2 regions of the Mesobacillus thioparans genome follow, and region 1 is predicted to be linked to the other one. Evidence: predicted binding sites of a transcription regulator. Region 1 holds the regulator's gene; the other holds the start of a gene.

Evidence for each region. Region 1 encodes LexA, which represses DNA repair genes until DNA is damaged. Its sites were predicted from a motif close to CGAACATATGTTCG; they were not measured.
Region 2: a site for LexA is predicted at 4,047-4,060, ahead of ruvA (Holliday junction branch migration protein RuvA). Genes of this name have one in related genera too.

The regions. Positions count from the first base shown of each region.
Region 1 is NZ_CBCSFH010000001.1:68,410-82,946, forward strand. Features, by position in the region: gene sirA (sporulation inhibitor of replication protein SirA) at 1-82, opposite strand, end outside; gene ACNAZ4_RS00430 (FMN-dependent NADH-azoreductase) at 335-970, shown strand; gene ACNAZ4_RS00435 (hypothetical protein) at 1,010-1,159, opposite strand; gene ACNAZ4_RS00440 (lysozyme family protein) at 1,302-1,997, opposite strand; gene ACNAZ4_RS00445 (SDR family NAD(P)-dependent oxidoreductase) at 2,097-2,843, opposite strand; gene ACNAZ4_RS00450 (VOC family protein) at 2,960-3,385, opposite strand; gene ACNAZ4_RS00455 (hypothetical protein) at 3,539-4,561, opposite strand; gene ACNAZ4_RS00460 (RNA polymerase sigma factor) at 4,558-5,112, opposite strand; gene tkt (transketolase) at 5,329-7,338, opposite strand; gene ACNAZ4_RS00470 (DUF896 domain-containing protein) at 7,665-7,898, opposite strand; gene ACNAZ4_RS00475 (YneB family resolvase-like protein) at 7,974-8,621, opposite strand; gene yneA (cell division suppressor protein YneA) at 8,647-8,961, opposite strand; gene lexA (transcriptional repressor LexA) at 9,115-9,738, shown strand; gene ACNAZ4_RS00490 (hypothetical protein) at 9,917-10,114, shown strand; gene ACNAZ4_RS00495 (ATP-dependent DNA helicase) at 10,165-12,087, opposite strand; gene ACNAZ4_RS00500 (hypothetical protein) at 12,247-12,780, shown strand; gene ACNAZ4_RS00505 (GNAT family N-acetyltransferase) at 12,767-13,303, shown strand; gene ACNAZ4_RS00510 (hypothetical protein) at 13,357-13,773, opposite strand; gene ACNAZ4_RS00515 (hypothetical protein) at 13,844-14,161, opposite strand; gene ACNAZ4_RS00520 (ribonuclease FAU-1 family protein) at 14,187-14,537, opposite strand, start outside.
Region 2 is NZ_CBCSFH010000007.1:136,291-141,686, forward strand. Features, by position in the region: gene tgt (tRNA guanosine(34) transglycosylase Tgt) at 1-965, opposite strand, end outside; gene queA (tRNA preQ1(34) S-adenosylmethionine ribosyltransferase-isomerase QueA) at 1,013-2,041, opposite strand; gene ACNAZ4_RS13380 (DUF2905 domain-containing protein) at 2,089-2,295, opposite strand; gene ruvB (Holliday junction branch migration DNA helicase RuvB) at 2,292-3,293, opposite strand; gene ruvA (Holliday junction branch migration protein RuvA) at 3,360-3,968, opposite strand; gene ACNAZ4_RS13395 (BofC C-terminal domain-containing protein) at 4,127-4,675, opposite strand; gene ACNAZ4_RS13400 (YhcN/YlaJ family sporulation lipoprotein) at 4,963-5,396, opposite strand, start outside.

The DNA of each region.
Region 1 (14,537 bases):
ACAATTGATAAAACATCCGTTCTCTTCCGAAATAATGGGAGGCAAATTCATCTTCAATTAGATATAGCTGATAGGATCTCACGTGATCCCCTCCTCTGCAGACAAGCTTTTGTCTTTATTATAGAAAACCAATCGGTCTGCGTTTGTCTAATGATGCCGAAAATATCCACTAATCCTGTCGAATTCAAAACTTTCTTACATTTTATTATAAATTTCCCTTATTCCGTTGTCACGAATTTAGCAGTTACCACCATATTTCCAGAAAAAGAGGAATACTCGTTCTTGTTCAGGGGAATATATCAATGTTACTTTGAAAGAGAAAGGATGACTATACATGGCTACTGTACTTTATATTACTGCGAACCCAAAACCGGTTGAGGAATCATTCAGTTTATCGGTTGGTGAAGAATTCATTAAAGCTTACCGCGAAAACAATCCTGAAGATGAAGTGGTCAGACTCGACCTTTATAAAATGGACGTACCGTTTATCGATACAGATGTTTTCAGCGGCTGGGGCAAGTTACAGAAAGGTTCCGCATTCGAACATCTTAGTGACGAGGAAAAGCACAAAGTTAGCGCAATCAACACTCTGACTGATCAGTTCGTTGCGGGAGACAAGTATGTCTTTGTAACTCCATTTTGGAACTTCAGCTTCCCTCCTAAAATGAAGGCTTACATCGATAATATCGCAATTGCAGGAAAAACGTTTAAATATACAGCAGAGGGACCTGTGGGGCTGCTCGGCGGCAAGAAAGCCCTCCATATCCAGGCACGCGGCGGTATTTACTCAGAAGGAACTGCAAAAGAAATGGAATTTGGCGACCGTTACCTGCGCACGGTCCTCGCATTCATGGGAGTAGAGGATGCCGAAACACTTGCAATCGAAGGAATGGCAGCTATGCCTGACAAAGCAGAGGAAATCAAGCAGCAAGCAATCCAACGCGCCAACGAACTGGCAAAACAATTTTAGAGCAACAAAAAAAGCCTGTCTCCAGGCTTTTTTTACTGTTTATTTAACTCCGTCCAATGGAATATCCTTACGGTGTTCAAAGCTGAAAATGGTTCCTTTGCTGATTTGCTGTTCAACAGCTTTTTCCTGCTGGCCATCCTGGCTTACCAAAGCACCCTCTAACGGAATATCCTTGCCATACTCAAACATACGATACACCTCCTAATTATTATTATGGGTAGTTATTCCTAATATATTTCCCAAGATCAATCTATTTTCCTGCATATTGGAAATATTTATTTATGAAAAAACCACCCATTGTCCGGGTGGTTTTTTGGTCGCTGATGTATAGTTAAAATGAAGTTTTTCGTGAGGATTTACTTATTCCAGCTGGACTGCTGACAGAAATGCTTTCCATGTGCTTTGCCACTTTAGTGCTGTAGGTAAAATCGCCGTAGCAATATGGATAGCGGAAATTATTCGTGTTGCCTCCGCAATTATAGGTTTGCGGATTTTTCTCGACCTGGATCATTGAAAATTTCTTTGCCAGTTCCTCGCTGTGCTTATTGCCATTTTGAGCAACATAATCGATATAGCCGATTCCCATATTATATGCCTGGATAACAGTCGGAAAATCCACTTGCATCTTTTCACCGTAATTCATAACCCTTTGAAAATACTTCACACCCTGCTGTATGCTCTGTTGCGGGTCCTGGATCGTATTAGGTGCCAACCCCATGGATTCGGACGCTTGCATGGGATCGCCGCCCTTCCCTTTGCTTTCCTGCATCATTAGTGCGGCAACAGTTACAGTGTGTTCCTCGAGGCCGACCTTTTTCAATTCCTCTTCAATCATCGGGGTATATTTCGCTACGTCGCCAATTGAACTGCTCACACCTACATTGATTTTCTTTAAACTCTGATTATATAAATCAAGGAATCTATCAAAAAGGAAGAAACCTAGGAAGGCAACAAACAATAGGATTGCGAGATTGAAATTTCGTTGGATCTGCTTTCTCTTGTTCGGTTTCTTTTTTGAGTATTTCATTTTAGAACTTCTCTCCCAAATGTTTTCTTCCTCTATTTTATATAAATTCTCATGAAGTTAAAAGGGAGCGCTATCGAATTTAGCAACTCCCTTTCTTTTTTATTCTTCATATATCATTTTACGAGTCATTCCTCCATCGATGATCATGTCCTGGCCATTGATAAAATCATTTTCAGGATCCGCTAAATACAGGCATGCCCTCGCGATATCCTCCGGTTTTCCAACACGATTTGACCAATGCTGCAGATGGTCTTTCTCCCGCAATTCATCGTAATCCACTGTCTGAATCCAGCCCGGGCTTATAGAGTTCACTGTGATGCCTTTCTCTTGAAGCGAAGCGGCTAGAGCGTGGGTAAGCGCAACAATTCCACCTTTAGAGGAAGCATACGCTTCGGAATTCGGTTCAGACATAGTTGCCCTTGTTGACGCGATATTAATGATCCGTCCGTCTTTATCCATCCTTCTTGCAGCTTCCCGTGAGCCGATAAATACACTCCTGAGATTGGTAAATACAACATCCTCCCACTCTTCAGTAGTCAGCTCGAACAGCGGCTTGAATCTCGACACCCCGGCATTATTGATCAATACATCGATCTTCCCAAAATCACTTAACACACTATCCACAAGATTGACAATGTCTTTTTCTTTTCTGACATCTGTTTGATAAAAGCTTGCTTGTCCGCCGATCTCTTTTAGGTCAGATATCATTTCTTTTCCCCTGGATTCATCAATGTCTGCGATACAAACATTCGCATGTTCTTGTGCAAATGCTCTGGCAATTCCTTTGCCAATTCCATTAGAACCGCCTGTGATAATGATAGTCTTACCTTCATACTTTCCCGGCATAACCTATTTCCTCCTATTTAACTTAGTTGATATAACTATTGATTCCACTTTGTCCTTCCATTCAACCTCTTTATGTAAATAAAATAGCTAGGCTGCATCTGCAGCCCAGCCCGGGATTACTTATTACTTTCTGTTGATACTTGCCACTCGATGCCAAACTTGTCGGTCACCTGGCCGTAAGCCGGGCTCCAGAAGGTTTCCTGAAGGGGCATTGTTACCTTTCCGTCCACTTGCAATTTATCAAAGATCTCTTTTGCTTCCTCAGCATCATCCAACATAATCGCGATTGTTACCTGGGAACCAAGCTGATATGGATGGCCAGGGAATGTATCTGATAGCATAATGCCTGCACCACCAATTTTCATTTGGGCGTTCAACACTCGGTTTTTCGCTTCTTCAGGAAGAGGATGATCAGGGTTTGCAGGCATATCTCCAAAAGTTTGGAGACTGATTACTTCTGCTCCTAATGCCTCCTGATAAAACTTGACTGCTTCCTGGCCATTCCCGTTCGTTACTATGTAAGGGACAATTCCTGTTACCATAACAGCACCTCTTTCTTTTTTTAGAACATTAGTTCGAATATATTTTACCATTTACTGTCTCTCTATTCAATTTTAACTTAAAGAAGGCTATTTTCATTTCATTAGGATAGACAAGTAAAAAAAGCGGAAGAGTCCGCTTTTTTCCTTGTTTTTTCAATAAGGCAGTTCTTTTCCATTCTTATCTTCGACTATTAACTCGTATTCATCATCTTTTACTATGGAATTCGGCTTTTCGCTGTTGATAAATTTGTTGATTTCATCTCGAATTTTTTTAACTGTCTCTTCGGCTTCCAAATCCCCAGCTGCCAGGTTAGTTTTTATCATCATTTTCAATTTATTTTGTTTGTATGAATAGCTGTATCCTGTCACATGATATTCTTTTTTGAGTGCAAGTCCCTCATGTATGTTTCTTAAATAATCCATCCATATGTTTTCCCGTTTCTCTTTTTCAATATCAACGCTTTCTATGAATACATCCTTGTCGAACCCATAGGTTTTCACTGATTCAGTTGTCAGTTGTTTGATTTCGCCTGCTCTATTCTCTGTAATTGGTATTGCAACCTCAATTTTGCTGTTGAATGGATTTACATAAATGATCTCATACCCAGCACTCTTTAGATCAGCTTCAAGTTTTTCACCCAGTTCAGTCATTCCCTCTTCCTCCTTTGTAATGGGAGTAACTTCAGGAATATATGAACTCACTTTAATCTTATAGGAATCATAACCTTTACTTTTCAGAACCTTCTCTGTGACCGCGGTGATTTTCTCTCGTTCCCGGTCAGCGTCCTTTTCAGAACCTTCTAAACTGATTTCAAATCTAGTCACTTCGCCCGGGGTCATCCCTAGAGTAAAATTTTCATACCCTTCCTTCTCTAGCGCTTCCCAAAGCATTACATCAACAGATTTCGTCTTGAATACCTGACCAAGATAAGGGATTTTAGAAGCCATTTCTGCAACAGAAGGATTGAGAAATGCTGAGCCGGTTATTACCCCTAATGTTATTACTGCGGCTGCAGCAAATGGGAACATTCTTTTTCTTCTTATCTTGTCAGCGGCCTTCTTTGGTTCTGCCTCTACTTTAATGTTCTTGGCAAAATCGTATAGTGAAGATGGCACCTCAATCTTCTTCAAATCTTCTTCTAGCTCCTTTTTGATCATCATGTCCTCATTTTTCATTGAGTGCTCACCCCTATTATTTGATTTTCCATCAACTTGTTTTTGAGTGCTTTCCTGGCCCTGTGAAGATGTGATTTGACTGTTGAAGTTTTCATGCCTAGCATTTCAGAAACTTCTTGAATGGTGAAATCCTGATAGTAGTAAAGGAGCAATACATTCCGATAATCACCGTTCTTGAGTGACTGGATGCCTTGACTGATCTCGAGTTGAATTTCATCTTCAAGAACAGTTTCCATAACTCCACGTTGATCCTTTAGCGTTTCCATTTCAATTACCGTTTCTTTCAGTCTTGCATTCTTTCTTATGTTATCGATCGAACGATGGGAGACTAGTTTGTAAAACCAGGTGGTAAAATACATGATTTCCTTTCCGGCTATAATATTTCGATATGCTTCTAGCATTGCATTTTGGACGACTTCTTCTGCTTCTTCCTTTGACCGGACAATACTGTAACTTGTTTTATATGCTTTTTCAATCAGGGGATTCAATAACTCAGCGAAAGCAGATTCATCTCCAATCCTGATTCGCTGCATCAATTCTGACTGTTCCAAAAGCAGCACCTCCTTGTTTGTTTCTATTCTTTAGGCGATAACAATTCCTTTCTGGTTGCACAGAAACGAAAAATTTTATAATAGTTATGCTCTTGCGATCAAGCGTATTGATCGATATTAAGCCAAATTGATTTTAACATAAATCCTCACTAATAATTTCCAAATCAAAAAGAGCACGCAACCATTAATGGTTACGTGCTCTTTATCACGATAATTTTAGTTTTGTTCAATCAATGCTTTAACACGTGCAACTACATTGTTGACAGAGAATCCGTACTCTTCCATGATTTTTTCTCCTGGAGCAGAGGCACCAAAAGTATCGATCGCAAGTACTTCTCCCTCGTCACCAACATAACGGTGCCAGCCTAATGAAGATCCCATTTCGATTCCAAGGCGCTTCTTGACAGACTTTGGAATGACACTTTCTTTGTATTCCTTTGATTGCTGCTCGAAGCGATCCCATGCAGGCATGCTGACAACAGCAACATCTATTCCTTCTGAAGCAAGAGCTTCTTGTGCTTTTACAGCCAGACCAACTTCTGAACCTGCTGCAAGAAGAAGTGCATCTGCAGTTTCTTTTCCAGCTGGAGAAATGACATAAGCACCTTTTGATACGCCTTCGTATGCATTCTTGTCCGTATTCTTGATTGTCGGCAAGTTTTGGCGAGTCAGCACTAGAGCTGTAGGATTCTTAGTCGATTCAATTGCCAGCTTCCATGCTGCTGCTGTTTCGTTGCCATCTGCAGGACGAATTACAGACAGGTTTGGCATGGCGCGTAGTCCAGCAAGCTGTTCAACTGGTTCGTGGGTTGGACCATCTTCTCCTACGGCGATGCTGTCATGTGTGAACACATAGGTTACAGGCAAGCCCATTAACGCAGCAAGTCTGATTGCCGGCTTCAGGTAATCAGAGAATACGAAGAATGTTCCGCCAAACACCTTCAAGCCGCCGTGGAGTGCCATACCGTTCATAGCTGCTCCCATTGCGAATTCACGTACGCCGAACCAGATGTTGCGGCCTTCGAATGAACCTGGGAAGAAGTCACCTGTTCCCTTGATCATCGTTTTGTTTGATCCAGCAAGGTCAGCAGATCCTCCGATCAAGTAAGGAAGGTTTTTCGCAATGCCGTTAAGTGCTTCACCAGAAGATGCACGGCTAGCAAGGCTCTTGCCTTCTTCGTATACAGGAATGTCTTTATCCCATCCTTCTACTAACTCACCCTTCATGGCTTTTTCAAGCTGGGCACCTAGTTCTGGATACTCACTCTTATATTGAGTGAATTGTTCATTCCATGCTTGTTCTGTTTGTTCACCTTTTTCAGCGATTTGCTGTTTAAAGTGATCATAAACTTCACTTGGTACATGGAAGTCCTCTTCAAAAGTCCACTTGTAAGCTTCCTTAGTCAGCTTCAATTCATCTGCGCCAAGCGGAGCTCCGTGAACATCTGATTTACCAGATAGGTTCGGTGATCCATATCCAATGACGGTCTTAACTTCAATCATGGTCGGACGGTCTGAATCAGTTTTCGCTTCCTCGATCGCTCTTGCGATTTCTTCCAGGTTGTTGCCATCTTCAACGCGGATATATTGCCATCCATACGCCTTGAAACGTCCTTCAATGCTTTCGGAGAATGACTTATTAAGGTCGCCATCAAGTGATATATCATTTGAATCGTAAAGGACAATCATCTTGCCCAATTTCAGGTGAGCTGCAAGGGAAGCTGCTTCAGCTGAAACACCTTCCATTAGATCGCCATCACCGCAAATGGTATATGTATAGTGATCAACGATAGTATAGTTATCTTTGTTATAGGCAGAAGCAAGGTGACGTTCAGCCATTGCCATACCTACTGCCATGGCAATTCCCTGGCCAAGCGGTCCAGTTGTTGCATCTACACCGGCAGTGTGTCCAAACTCAGGGTGTCCTGGTGTCTTGCTTCCCCACTGACGGAATTGCTTAATATCTTCCATGGATAAATCATAACCTGCCAGGTGCAGTAAGCTGTAAAGCAGCATAGAACCATGGCCGGCAGACAAGACAAAACGGTCTCGGTTGAACCATTCAGGATTCTTAGGGTTGATGTTCATGTATCGCGTCCATAATGTGTAAGCCATCGGTGCAGCCCCCATCGGCATGCCTGGGTGGCCTGAATTCGCTTTTTCAATCGCATCAATCGATAACGTACGAATGGAATCAATTGAAAGCATATCAATTTCTTTAAACATTAAATACATCCTTTCTATAGGTACTGGCTACATCCTTAATATTATAGCGAGAGAAATTATTATACAACAAATTATGCCTGAAGGAGACAGAAAAGGCCGTATTGTTATTTATTTTGACACATACTAGCTGTAGTTATGTAATTGATCAGTCCTGAAGAAGACAGAAGACAGTTTGCGACTTATAAGCTAAGGGACATTATTATCTATAACATTGCTGATTTTCCACTTCAGCCATCGCATAAAACATCCGATTTCAATTGTGCTCTCTCCAATGCTGCCAAAATAAAAATGGAATACATTCTCTCATGTATTCCAATCTGAATATATTAATGAAGTTTATTCTTCATTTTTTCTTCTTTTAATTTTTCAGGTGTTACATCATTGCCCTCTGGATCGACAATGGTAACTCCCTTGAGCGTATTAAGCATAGAAGAACGGAATGATTGGAGATATTCTGCGCGAAGCTTCGTCTGTTCCTTTGCTTCTTCTTCAGTCAGCTTCGATGTTTTTGCTTTCCTCGCCAGCTCATTGATTCTAGCAATTTTATCACTTGATAGCATTGTAAATCTCCTTTGTAAAAAAGTACGTCAAATGATATCTTACTAAATTTTTTTGAGTTTTACAAGAAAGGAGCCTCATTCCTCATTTGTCTCGATATACTCAAGATATCTTCGATTGACTGTCGCCTTGGAAACATTGTAGCCGAATCCTTTAAGAGTCGCGGCAATTTCAGCAAAAGTAAGTCCATTATTCCGCAGCCTGACAATTTCCGCAATCGGCATGTCTTTTCTATCCCTGCCGGAATGTTCACCCTGGTTTTTGAGATTGCGCTGAGGCTTGTAACCATGGTCGACCGCACGTTTCATTCCGCGTTTGATTTTTATGTTATGGATCTTCCTCTGATACTCTTCCACCATGCTGACAATCTGGAGTACCATGGAATCCGATTCAGATAGTTGAAGTTCCCCACTGTGGGAGATGCTGTATAACTTAACGTTCTCCTTGAGAATGCAGTGAAGGATCGCAACCTTTGCATTTCCTCTTCCAAGCCTGGTCTCATCCTGAATCAATACGGCATTGACCGACTTGTCCTTGATCAACTCCAGAAGTTCGAGGATCCCGTCCCTTTCAAGGTCATACCCACTGGCTTGTTCCTTAATGATACTCATCACTTCGAATCCACAGTCTTCTGCAAGACGGAGTAATTCTTCCTCCTGCCTGGCAAGCGATGTTTCCTGTGTTTCCTTCGTAGTACTTACCCGGCAATAAATAATCGCTTTCATGCTGTCACCTTATTCTATGTACAAATTATCTTTCTGCTCCGGCAATCTGAGTAGGTTCCACATATTCATCTCTTACCGGGATGACAAGTTCATCTCCTGGAAAGACCCGTTCGCCTACGATCCCATTTTCTTTTTCTACCCAGCTCACGAATTCATTTTTTGACAAATGATGTTCACTGGCATATGTCTCAGCGATCTCCCACAGTGATTGTCCTTCTTCTATAGTAACAGTTATGTATGCTTCCTCGTTATTTAAATGTGCTTTTGCCACGAGTGAAAAAATCACGCTGACAGCAAGAAGGATCAAGGCGTAAGAATAGTTATCCCATATTTTTTTCATGTCCGACACTCCTTAACGAATATATGTTCGCTTATTTGATTTTATTATAATACGAACATTTGTTTCGTGTCAACTTGAAATTCGAACTTATGTTTGTATCTGTGGGATAGACATGGTATAATTAGGACAAGAAAATATACGAGGTGCGTGAAAATGACAAAGTTATCAAAGCGGCAACAAGATATATTTGAATTCATTAAAGGTGAAGTCAAGAAAAAAGGATATCCGCCATCCGTACGCGAAATCGGTGAAGCAGTTGGACTGGCATCAAGTTCTACTGTACACGGCCACCTTGCAAGGCTCGAAAGCAAAGGGCTGATCCGACGGGACCCTACAAAACCGCGCGCAATTGAAATTCTGGAAATTGAAGATGAAACCCGTATCCCTAAATATAATGTTATCAACGTGCCTGTTGTCGGTAAAGTTACAGCCGGTATGCCAATAACGGCAATCGAGAATGTAGAAGAATACTTCCCTCTACCAGACCGTCTGGTTCCTCATGATGAGCAGGTTTTCATGCTGGAAATCATGGGTGACAGTATGATTGAAGCTGGGATCCTTGATGGGGACTACGTAATCGTCAAGCAGCAAAAGACAGCCAATAATGGAGATATCGTAGTAGCAATGACAGAGGATGACGAAGCTACTGTCAAACGTTTCTTCAAGGAGAAGGACTATTTCAGGCTCCAGCCGGAAAATTCCTCAATGGAACCGATCATCCTTCGTAATGTATCGATTCTTGGTAAAGTCATCGGTGTCTACCGTCATATGCACTAAAAAGCAAGCGGGCTCCGCTTGCTTTTTTTCGTTCTATTAAACTTTCATTCTTTAAATGATTCTATGAGAAGAGCACATTCGCCATCAAAAATAGATACAAGCCCGGACAACTTGTCCCTTTTCCGAATAAGATATCGTGTAAGCAAACATTTCTTTTTGGAAAGGAGTTGAGTCTCGAATGGGAAACAACCGGAATAACAACGACGTCGCAGGAGTTTTCTTTCCTAACCGCAACAATAACCAGGTAAGGGCGACTGTTGATTTTGATGACCTCTGCCGTGCTGTCCGTCGATGCATCATCAATGATTTGGTTGCTGGTGCACAAGATGAGAATGATCGCGGCCGCGATCATAGAAAATGCGGATGCAGAAACTAATTTTTCTCAAAAAATCCCGAAAGGCTTAGACCTTTCGGGATTTTTTTATCTTAATGGATTTCTTTTACAGGTAGCACTCCTGTTATTTCTTTCATGAATTCTGCTTTTTGTGCGCCGGTAATCCACAAGTGCACGACACCTTGATCCTGGCTGCTTCTGATCAGCCGGCCTATACCCTGTCTTAATCGAAGCAGCATGTATGGAACGTCAACTTCTGCTGCAGGGTTGGCCGCATGCTTCCGTTTTGCCTGGAAGACCGGGTCATGAGGCGGGAATGGCAATGAAGCGATAATAACCTGTTTCAAAGATTCACCTGGAACATCAAGACCTTCCCATAGACTGTATGAGCAAAGTACAGAGCTGGTGACATTCTGGAAGTCTTTTACGGTTTCACTGATTTCGCGGTCGCCTTCAAACAGGATGGCAAAATTCCATTCCTGTTGATCGGACCATATTCTGAACCTTTCCATTTCCTGCATGGAAGAAAACAAAACCAGGGAACTTCCATTGGAAGTTCGCAAATCCGTACCTATCTGCTCCCACTTTTGATTTTCGTCATCCCTGATATGTGCTCTAATTTCCATTTGCTCTTCATAATCAAATGGTGAAGCTACCGTGAAAGAAGAATATTTTTCAATCCCAAGACTCCTGGCTATATAGTTGAAGTCCCCTGCCTGGGATAGAGTTGCTGATGAGAACACAAAAGGGATATTTTGTGCAAAAACTTCTTTTTTCAAGATGTCCTCTACCAGGCGAGGCATGATCACGAGTGAAGATTGGACTTCATTCTCTTCAAGCCAGAAAATCCCTTCATCATTCTTCAGGAAAATCGATAGACCATACGCGAAAAACTCGAGGTATTCTTCCATGATTTTCAAGTGGTATTCATCAATCAGGAACATTTCTGCGTCAAATACCAGCTGGTCCATTAATTCGCTGACCTTCTTTTCCAAAGTTTCAGCTGTTTTCCTGATCGCAGGATGCTTAGCAACTTCTTTCCGATTCGAACCCTCAACAGCAGTCGAGTTCTCAACCAGCAGGTCGAACCATGAATCATGCAGCTCTATAATATCCTCGATTAGATAAAGAGATTCCTCCCGGACATCCTGGTGCATATAACCTGTTAACACAGTCGTCAGAGTTTGCGAATTAAATCTGTAAGTCAGTCCTTTTTGTGCTGCGAATTCAAGCAAATGGCCTTCATCGAATATGACGGTACTTGCTTCTGGCAGCAATGGCATCTGGCCCTCTCTTTTGCGTGATTCTTTTGTCCAGACATGTTCCATGTAAAAATCATGCGAGCAAATAATCAAGTCTCCGGCATGTCGATAGTAATCACGATTCAATGTTTGTCCACAGCGATGGCGCCAGCTGCACGTCGAACATTGCTGGAGCGGATCCCAGGCCATCTGGGACCATTTTTCATTCGTGACCCATGGATATTCCTTCCGGTCACCATAACGGCTGAACGAATTCATTGAAATGCCTTCATCAAAAATAAAGTCAGGCAGCTGGTCATGGACATCAAGAACTTCCATGTCGTCAGAAGTGTTGGAAAGCTCATCAAGCTTCTTGACACATACATATTGCTCCCTTGCTTTTGCAAGCCTGACGTCCACCTTGAGTCCTAATGCCTGTTCGAGTTTCTCGATATCTCCGCCCTCTTTTACGAGCTGTTCAATCAGCGTTTCATCTGAGCAGGATACAATCGCAGGCTTCCCCATATAACGAGCATAGAGAATCGCGTAAATCAGGTATACGAAGGTCTTTCCTGTACCTACACCAGCTTCCGCAAACACAATTCCTTTGTTCTTAAAGGCCTGTTCCACCTGGAAAGCCATATAAATCTGTTCGTCGCGCAACTCATAGCCCTTTTCAGGCAAAATATCATAAAAAACATCACCAATGTAATCTCCTAATAAATCAAAGAATGTATCATTTTTAGTGATGGTAAATGGAAGGTTTTTTGTCATTCAGGTTCTCCTTGAAAATTGATTCTGGCTAAAAGCCAGCTTTAATCATAACAGAAAAAAGTGCTGTACGTGAAAGAATTCATTCTGGTAAAAATTCTAATTACTCTTTTGGAATTTTCTGCTATTATTATTTCAGACTGTATAGAAAGGAGTCGTCATATGAAATCTAAAAATTTTATGTACATGACCATATTCGTTCTCGCAGCATTGATCTTACTCAATCTTTATCAGTATAAAAGAATCTCTGACCTAGAAATACAGGCAGGATCTGATTTCCAGCGGAAAGTAAGGGACTCTATATTTCTACTGGAGAACGATGCTGTTCCGGCCACATGGATAAAGATCTTGAATGAAGAAGATGGCGAATTCACATTTGCCGTTCATCTCGGGGAACTGTCTAATCAGGGCAGACAGTACCATATGATGAATGGAAAGATCTCAACGTTAGGTACAATGTGGGATCAACTTGCTGACCATTATACGGACTTAGCAAAGAGTATAAAAAATGGCAGGGAATACACACAAATTGAAGACCAAATCAACAAAGATAGAGAATTTCTAGTTAGGTTGTTAAATGATATCGACTCAATATCAGGTGAAAATGAAAAGCTTTATTACAGGGAGTTTTCTGATTCAGAATCCAAAACTTCTAATATGGTGTGGAGGGAGTATAAAAAATATGAAAAGCGTTGATTATATTATTCGCCCGGAAGACATTCACGATATCCATGGTATCAGCGTTCTAAATCGAGCGGCTTTTGAAAATGGTGAAAATGAAGCCCGTTTGGTTGAACTGATCAGGGATTCTGAACATTTCATTCCAGCCTTAAGCCTGGTAGCTGTTGATGAGAAAGGCGAGATCATCGGACATATTCTTTTCAGCGTAATCAGCCTTGTTACTAACCAAGGTGTGATTCCAACTATGAGTCTCGCTCCAATGGCCGTGAAGCCAGAATATCAAAATAGCGGAATCGGTTCAGCACTCGTCACGGAAGGCCTGAAAAAATGCAAGTCTTTAGGATATCAGCATGTATTTGTACTGGGCCATCCTAACTTTTACCCTAAATTCGGGTTTCAGCCCTCGAAAAATTTCGGTATCCAAGCTCCCTTCCCTGTACCAGATGAAGTGTTCATGGCAATCGAGCTTGAGTATGGCTCATTGAATGGATTGGAAGGTAAAATCGAATATCCCCCAGCTTTCAATGCTGTAAGCTGAAAAAAGTGTCCGTATTGGCACTTTTTCTTTTTTGTGACACTAAAACCAACGACCTATTCACCTAGCAGCAATGCAGATTTTAATTCACGAACTTCCGTTTTATCTGTTAATCTTCCATACGCTTCATTTTCCTTGTTGCTGATTATTGTTGCAGACTCTCCCTTAAACCAGATTCGGTATTCATACAAACTCTCAGGCATATTTTTCTCTTCCTGGATGAAGAAAATCGCCAATACATCTTCTTTCCTTGCCATATCCGCCTTCGTCTTTGGGGACCACTTAATTTCATCAAATGCCTGCTCTATTTTGTGCAGCTCATCTTTTTTGGCAATTATTCTTTCCTCACCGTCCTTCATGCCATCCTTGGTTATTTTTTGCACATCGACCCTGGTTAATTCCGGTTGGAACTTCGGACTGCAACCAGTCGTGAAAATGATTATAATGATTGTTGCGATAACAAGATTTTTCATTTGAATTCCTCGTTTTTATTTTAGTGAAGGACCAGTGAATTTAGTTAATATGGTATAAAGAATGGTACATTTATGAATAATGGCCTAAAAAAACCTGGTTATAATCAGCTACTTTTAATTCTTCCGCTGAAGTAATGACTTCAAGGAAACGCTTATACAATTCCTGGATTTCAGGCAGTTGGTCAACTGAATGAATACTGTGAGTATAGCTTTTTTCATCCTGATAGATGTGCATCTCAATCCACTTGGAACTGTCTGCCCTATTTTGCAAGTAAATAGTCTGTTTATTGGTGAAACGAGAATATATTTGCTCCGATTTAACTTGGATATCAAGGTAATCTCTTTCACGCTCTGGCTTAATGCTGTAACTATATGTTTTAACGAACATAATGGAGTTTATCATCCTTTAAATATTACTTGAGTAAATCTAAATCCTTCCGATCAAAATACTCTTTATGGACCCTGGTCAATTGAAACAATTTAAATTCATTTGTTTCTATCAGTTTCTTAATTTGCTCGGCCTCGGTTATTGCGATGTGATATAAATCCTCATTGATCGCTCCAGTTAAAAGTGCTTTCTCAAGTTCATCATGATCTTTATAGTAGACTTCTCCGTTTGGAATTATGATAATATCCAGAAACAGGTCATCCCAATAAGGCCTTTTGTTTTCAAGCCCATTTTGAAGACAAATATCGATATACCACTGAACAACCTCCCCCCTGGCATTAAACATGGTAGTGACGCAATGGCATTGTCCTTCTGG
Region 2 (5,396 bases), on a different contig from region 1:
AAGTGGCGGATATACGCCCTGCTGTAATTTTTGCATGTATAGCAATCGCAGTTCGGATCCAGTGGTCCAAAGTCACGCGCAAATTTCGCGTTCTTGACGACCAATCTTCCCTCACTCGTCATCAATGTGCCATTCCTGGCAATACGTGTTGGCAGTACACAATCGAACATATCAATTCCGCGGATGGCACCATCAATCAATGAATCTGGTGAACCTACCCCCATTAAATAGCGTGGCTTGTCCGTTGGCAGCCATGGTGTGGTGAATTCCAACACTCTATCCATGACATCCTTCGGTTCGCCGACTGACAGCCCGCCAACTGCGTAACCCGGGAAGTCCATAGAAACAAGGTCCTTGGCACTTTGCTTTCGCAGCTCTTCATATTCCCCGCCCTGGACGATTCCAAATAATCCCTGGTCCTGTGGACGCTGATGGGCTGTAAGGCAACGTTCTGCCCATCGTGAGGTACGTTCTACAGATTTTTTCATGTAATCATATTCAGCAGGATATGGAGGACATTCATCGAATGCCATCATGATATCCGATCCAAGTGCGTTCTGAATTTCCATCGCCTTTTCCGGGGAGAGAAAAAGCTTGTCCCCATTCAAATGATTGCGGAAGTGGACGCCCTCTTCTTCGATCTTCCTGAACTCGCTTAAAGAAAATACCTGGAAACCACCTGAATCGGTAAGGATCGCACGGTCCCAGTTCATGAATTTATGGAGGCCGCCTGCTTCCTGGACGATTTCATGGCCTGGTCTCAGCCAAAGATGATAGGTGTTGCTCAGGATGATCCCGGCACCCATCTGGACCAATTCCTCTGGTGACATTGTTTTGACTGTCGCCAGGGTTCCAACGGGCATGAAGACAGGGGTTTCAAATGAGCCGTGCGGCGTATGCACACGCCCCAGCCTCGCTCCTGTCTGCTTACAGGTTTTAATTAATTCGTAACGGATTGCTGACAATGTTCAAGCTCCTTCCAGAAGTCCAAAGTTCATTTAATGTGTTTTTACTATAGAATCAGCATCGCATCTCCGAAACTGAAAAAGCGATATCTTTCCTCTACTGCTTTATTATAGGCATTCAGGACATTTTCCCGTCCAGCCAAAGCGCTGACCAGCATGATCAGTGTCGACTTCGGCAAGTGGAAATTGGTGATCATCCCGTCGATTGCCTTGAATTCATAACCAGGGTAGATGAAAATGCTTGTCCAGCCATTTTCCGCGACAAATTTACCGTCGTTTGCTGTTGCGATCGTTTCAAGTGTCCGGGTCGATGTCGTTCCCACAGTGATGATCCGGCCGCCCTGTTCACGGACGGTGTTCAGAAGCAATGCAGTCCCTTCGGTAACCTGGTAAAATTCAGAGTGCATATCGTGCTCCTCAATCGAATCAACACTCACAGGCCTGAACGTCCCCAGTCCGACATGGAGGGTAATAAAGGCGATATGGACGCCCATCTCTTTGATTTCTTCGAGCAGGCTCTCGGTAAAATGCAAGCCCGCCGTCGGCGCTGCCGCAGATCCTCTTTCCCTTGCGTAAACGGTCTGATACCTGTCCTTATCCTCCAGCTGCTCCTTGATATAAGGAGGAAGCGGCATTTCCCCAAGCTGTTCGAGCACTTCATAGAAAATGCCTTCATAGGAAAACTTCAAGCTCCTGCCTCCGTGTTCGGCTTCCCCGGTGCATACCGCTGTCAAAAGGCCATCACCAAATATGATCTTCGTGCCTTCCTTTACTCTTTTCGCTGGTTTAATAAGCGTTTCCCACTCGTCACCCTCAAGCTGTTTCAGAAGCAGCACTTCAATTTTCGCCCCTGTATCCTCTTTCAAGCCAAAAAGCCTTGCAGGAAGCACCTTGGTGTCATTCAGGACGAGGCAATCGCCAGGCTTAAGATACTTTTTGATGTTCTTGAAAACATCATGATCCAGGCTGCCTGTTTCTTTATTCAAAACCATCAGTCTGCTTTCCGCTCTTTGTTCAAGCGGAGTCTGTGCAATCAGTTCCTCTGGCAAATGAAAATCAAACATATTTACTTTCATGTTGTCACCCTTACTAATAAGTTTCTATATAATTTTACGATATAACCTTATCTGAATCGGCCGATCAAGTAAAAGATCGCTGATAAGATGATGCTTGCCAAGATGGATGTCACGATTGGGAAATAAAAGGTTGTGTTTCCCTTTTTAATGACAATGTCACCCGGCAATCTGCCTAAATTGATAAACTGCATGATGAAGCCAATGATGAAGATGACTGCTCCGGCGATCATGATGAACTTCGCTGCTCCTGTCATCGTTCAGGCACCTCCATTTCAAAATGTCGGTATACAGCCTCCGTTACAATTCTTCCCCTTGGAGTCCTCTGCAAAAACCCGATCTGCAACAGATACGGTTCATACACATCTTCGATTGTCTGCGATTCCTCTCCAATCGTTGCAGAGATCGTCTCTAAGCCAACCGGGCCGCCCCGGTATTTTTCAATGATGCCCTTGAGCAATTTATGGTCGATATGGTCAAGGCCCAAACGGTCGACCTGCATGAGCTCCAACGCTTCCCGGGCAAGTGTCTCCTCAACCGCACCATTGCCCCGTACCTGCGCAAAATCACGTACACGCTTCAACAGGCGATTGGCAATCCTTGGCGTTCCTCGCGATCTTCTCGCGAGTTCTTGAGCCGCAAGCCAGTCGATCTCCGTTTCCAAAAGCTCGGCTGTCCTGACCACGATATCGGTTAGCTGTACCTCATTATAGTATTCCAAACGGCTCAATACTCCAAACCTGTCTCTTAATGGTGCCGACAGGGAACCAGCACGGGTTGTCGCCCCAACGAGCGTGAATGGGGGCAGATCAAGCCTGACAGACCGTGCACTTGGCCCTTTTCCGATGACGATGTCGAGGCAGAAATCCTCCATTGCTGGATAGAGCACTTCCTCAATCGTTCTCGGCAGCCTGTGAATTTCATCAATGAACAGAACATCGCCAGGTTCCAGAGCCGTCAGAATTGCCGCCAAATCACCAGGCCTTTCGATCGCCGGCCCTGAAGTCGTCCTGAGATTGACACCCATTTCATTGGCGATGATCGCCGCCAGTGTAGTCTTCCCCAGGCCTGGTGGTCCATAAAGCAGCACATGGTCAAGCGTTTCCCGCCTCATTTTTGCTGCTTCGATAAACACCTCAAGATTGGCCTTCACTTTATCCTGGCCGATATATTGTCTTAAAGTCTGTGGACGCAGGCTTTGCTCAAATGAAACATCCTGGTCGCCCGCTTCACTGGAGATGATTCGTTCTTCCATCAATTTCTCACCTCTTTTATGCTGGATAACCAAACCGGCCGGTCAACTGGTCTGTTATCAATCAGTTTACTTCAAAAGCTTTTGCAATGCTTTCTTGATGTACTGGTCAGTAGTCAATTGCTCTTTTTTCAGATCCGGAGTGATTTTGCGGATTTCTTTTTCCGAGTACCCAAGTGCCTTCAGAGCCAGCACCGCCTCATCGAATTCATTGGACTGGGAAATCGTCGCAGCCACCTCATCGGCATTGAAAAGATTAGGGAAGTAATCCGGTACAAGGTCATGCAGCTTCCCCTTCAGATCCAGGATCATTTGTCTTGCAGTCTTCTTGCCTACCCCAGGAAACTTGACGAGGAATGATTCATCCTCACTTTCAATTGCCTGGACAACCTGGCCCGGTTCTCCTGACGCAAGGATGGCCAAAGCCCCTTTCGGCCCGATGCCGGAAACATTCAAAAGCCTGGTGAAGAGCGCCTTTTCTTCACGAGTCTTGAACCCGTACAGGGAAATAAGGTCTTCACGGACATATTGATATGTAAAAATACAAATCTCTTTGCCTGCTTCTTTTGTGAATACAAAAGGATTTGGCGTCATGATTTGATAGCCAATACCCCCGTTTTCAATCACTATATATTCAGGACCGACAAAATCGACGGTGCCTTTTATGAATTCATACAATACTCTCGCCCCTCTGCTTTGCTGTAACTCATTTTAACATACTCTTTTTAAAGGGATGAATAAAAATATGCAAAAAGGCGAACGTATGATCATTTCACAACCACTATTTTTCTTCGACAACATAAGAAACGCAAATAAGAGCCAGTCATCCCGGCTCTTCAATGTAAATCCTTCACCGTATATGGTTTAAAGGTCTCGAGGACCTCTTCATAGCATTGCTTACTGCGGATGGGAATTCCTTTTTTCAATTGATCCCGCTTAATGCTCTCAAGTCTGCCAAGGTCAATTTGAAAGAACGATTGAATGATATTCGAACCATCGGGCCTTCCATTAAAAATAGTCAGTACCCCTTCATCTGACAGGCCGAAATATCCATTTGCCTTCAGGAGCGGAGAAATATCATCAACGTCCTGCCTGAACACCGCTTTCTTAGCTTCCATATCGACAAGCTGCCATTTATCATATTTGGCCCAGAAGTCTTCCAGCGACCAAATCGTCTCCACGACCTTTTCCTCACTCATTTCACCATCAAGATAGACCCTTTGCAAAATGATCGTGACGTTAAGAGGTTCATTGATTTCATGGACTGCTTCACCAGGCTTCTCAGCATGAACCTGCCCTCCGGGAAGTACTGGACCAGCTCCCGACAGACTGATTAGGAGCAATACAGCAGTGCTGAACGCTTTGATTAAATTGATTGAAGCCATTGCCGTCCACCTCTCTTATTTACCAAAAGTGTTGAAACTCTTTTTCACTACTAGTATAGCCAATCAGGTTTTAATTATCCCTTTGCAGATTTGCATCGGATAATTGCTTGCGGATGCCTTTCTTAAAAGGGGGAAGTGATTTTTTTGAATGGCTGGTGATATGAGAAAAATCAGGTGTTTGTTTGTAGGGTAATGGGGTAATTGTGATTTTCAATAGCAATGAAAACAAAATCTGTCTTGAAACATGAAAATAGAAGGCGAGATTGTGATCTGCCTTCTATCTTTCATTAAGGATTGAAGTTAATGCTTTCACGCGGATTGCCATTTTTCCGGTCATAATCAATATTCCTTGTCCTGCTGAAGGTTCCTTCATCCTCGATGATGCGTAGTTCCCTGCCTTCGGTATAGGGGCGGACAGCTTTTTTGATTTTCTTATCTGTTTGTTTTTTCAGTGATTTATCCTTGTAGGACACCGCAATTTCAACTTCACGGCCAAACAGCACGGACCTTACCTTATCGACATTATCGACGGACTCTGCTGCACTTGCGACTGTGCGTGCCATTTTGTTATCTTGCTCCGTATTGGAGTAAATCCCTGCTTTGCCGCTTCCCCTGTGTTCACTCAAATGTCCATGATAATTGAGATCGCCACGGCTGTATTTATTGTCCTTCTGGAAAAAATTATGGTCATGGTCGGAACGCGGAACAGTTGGATTCGGAG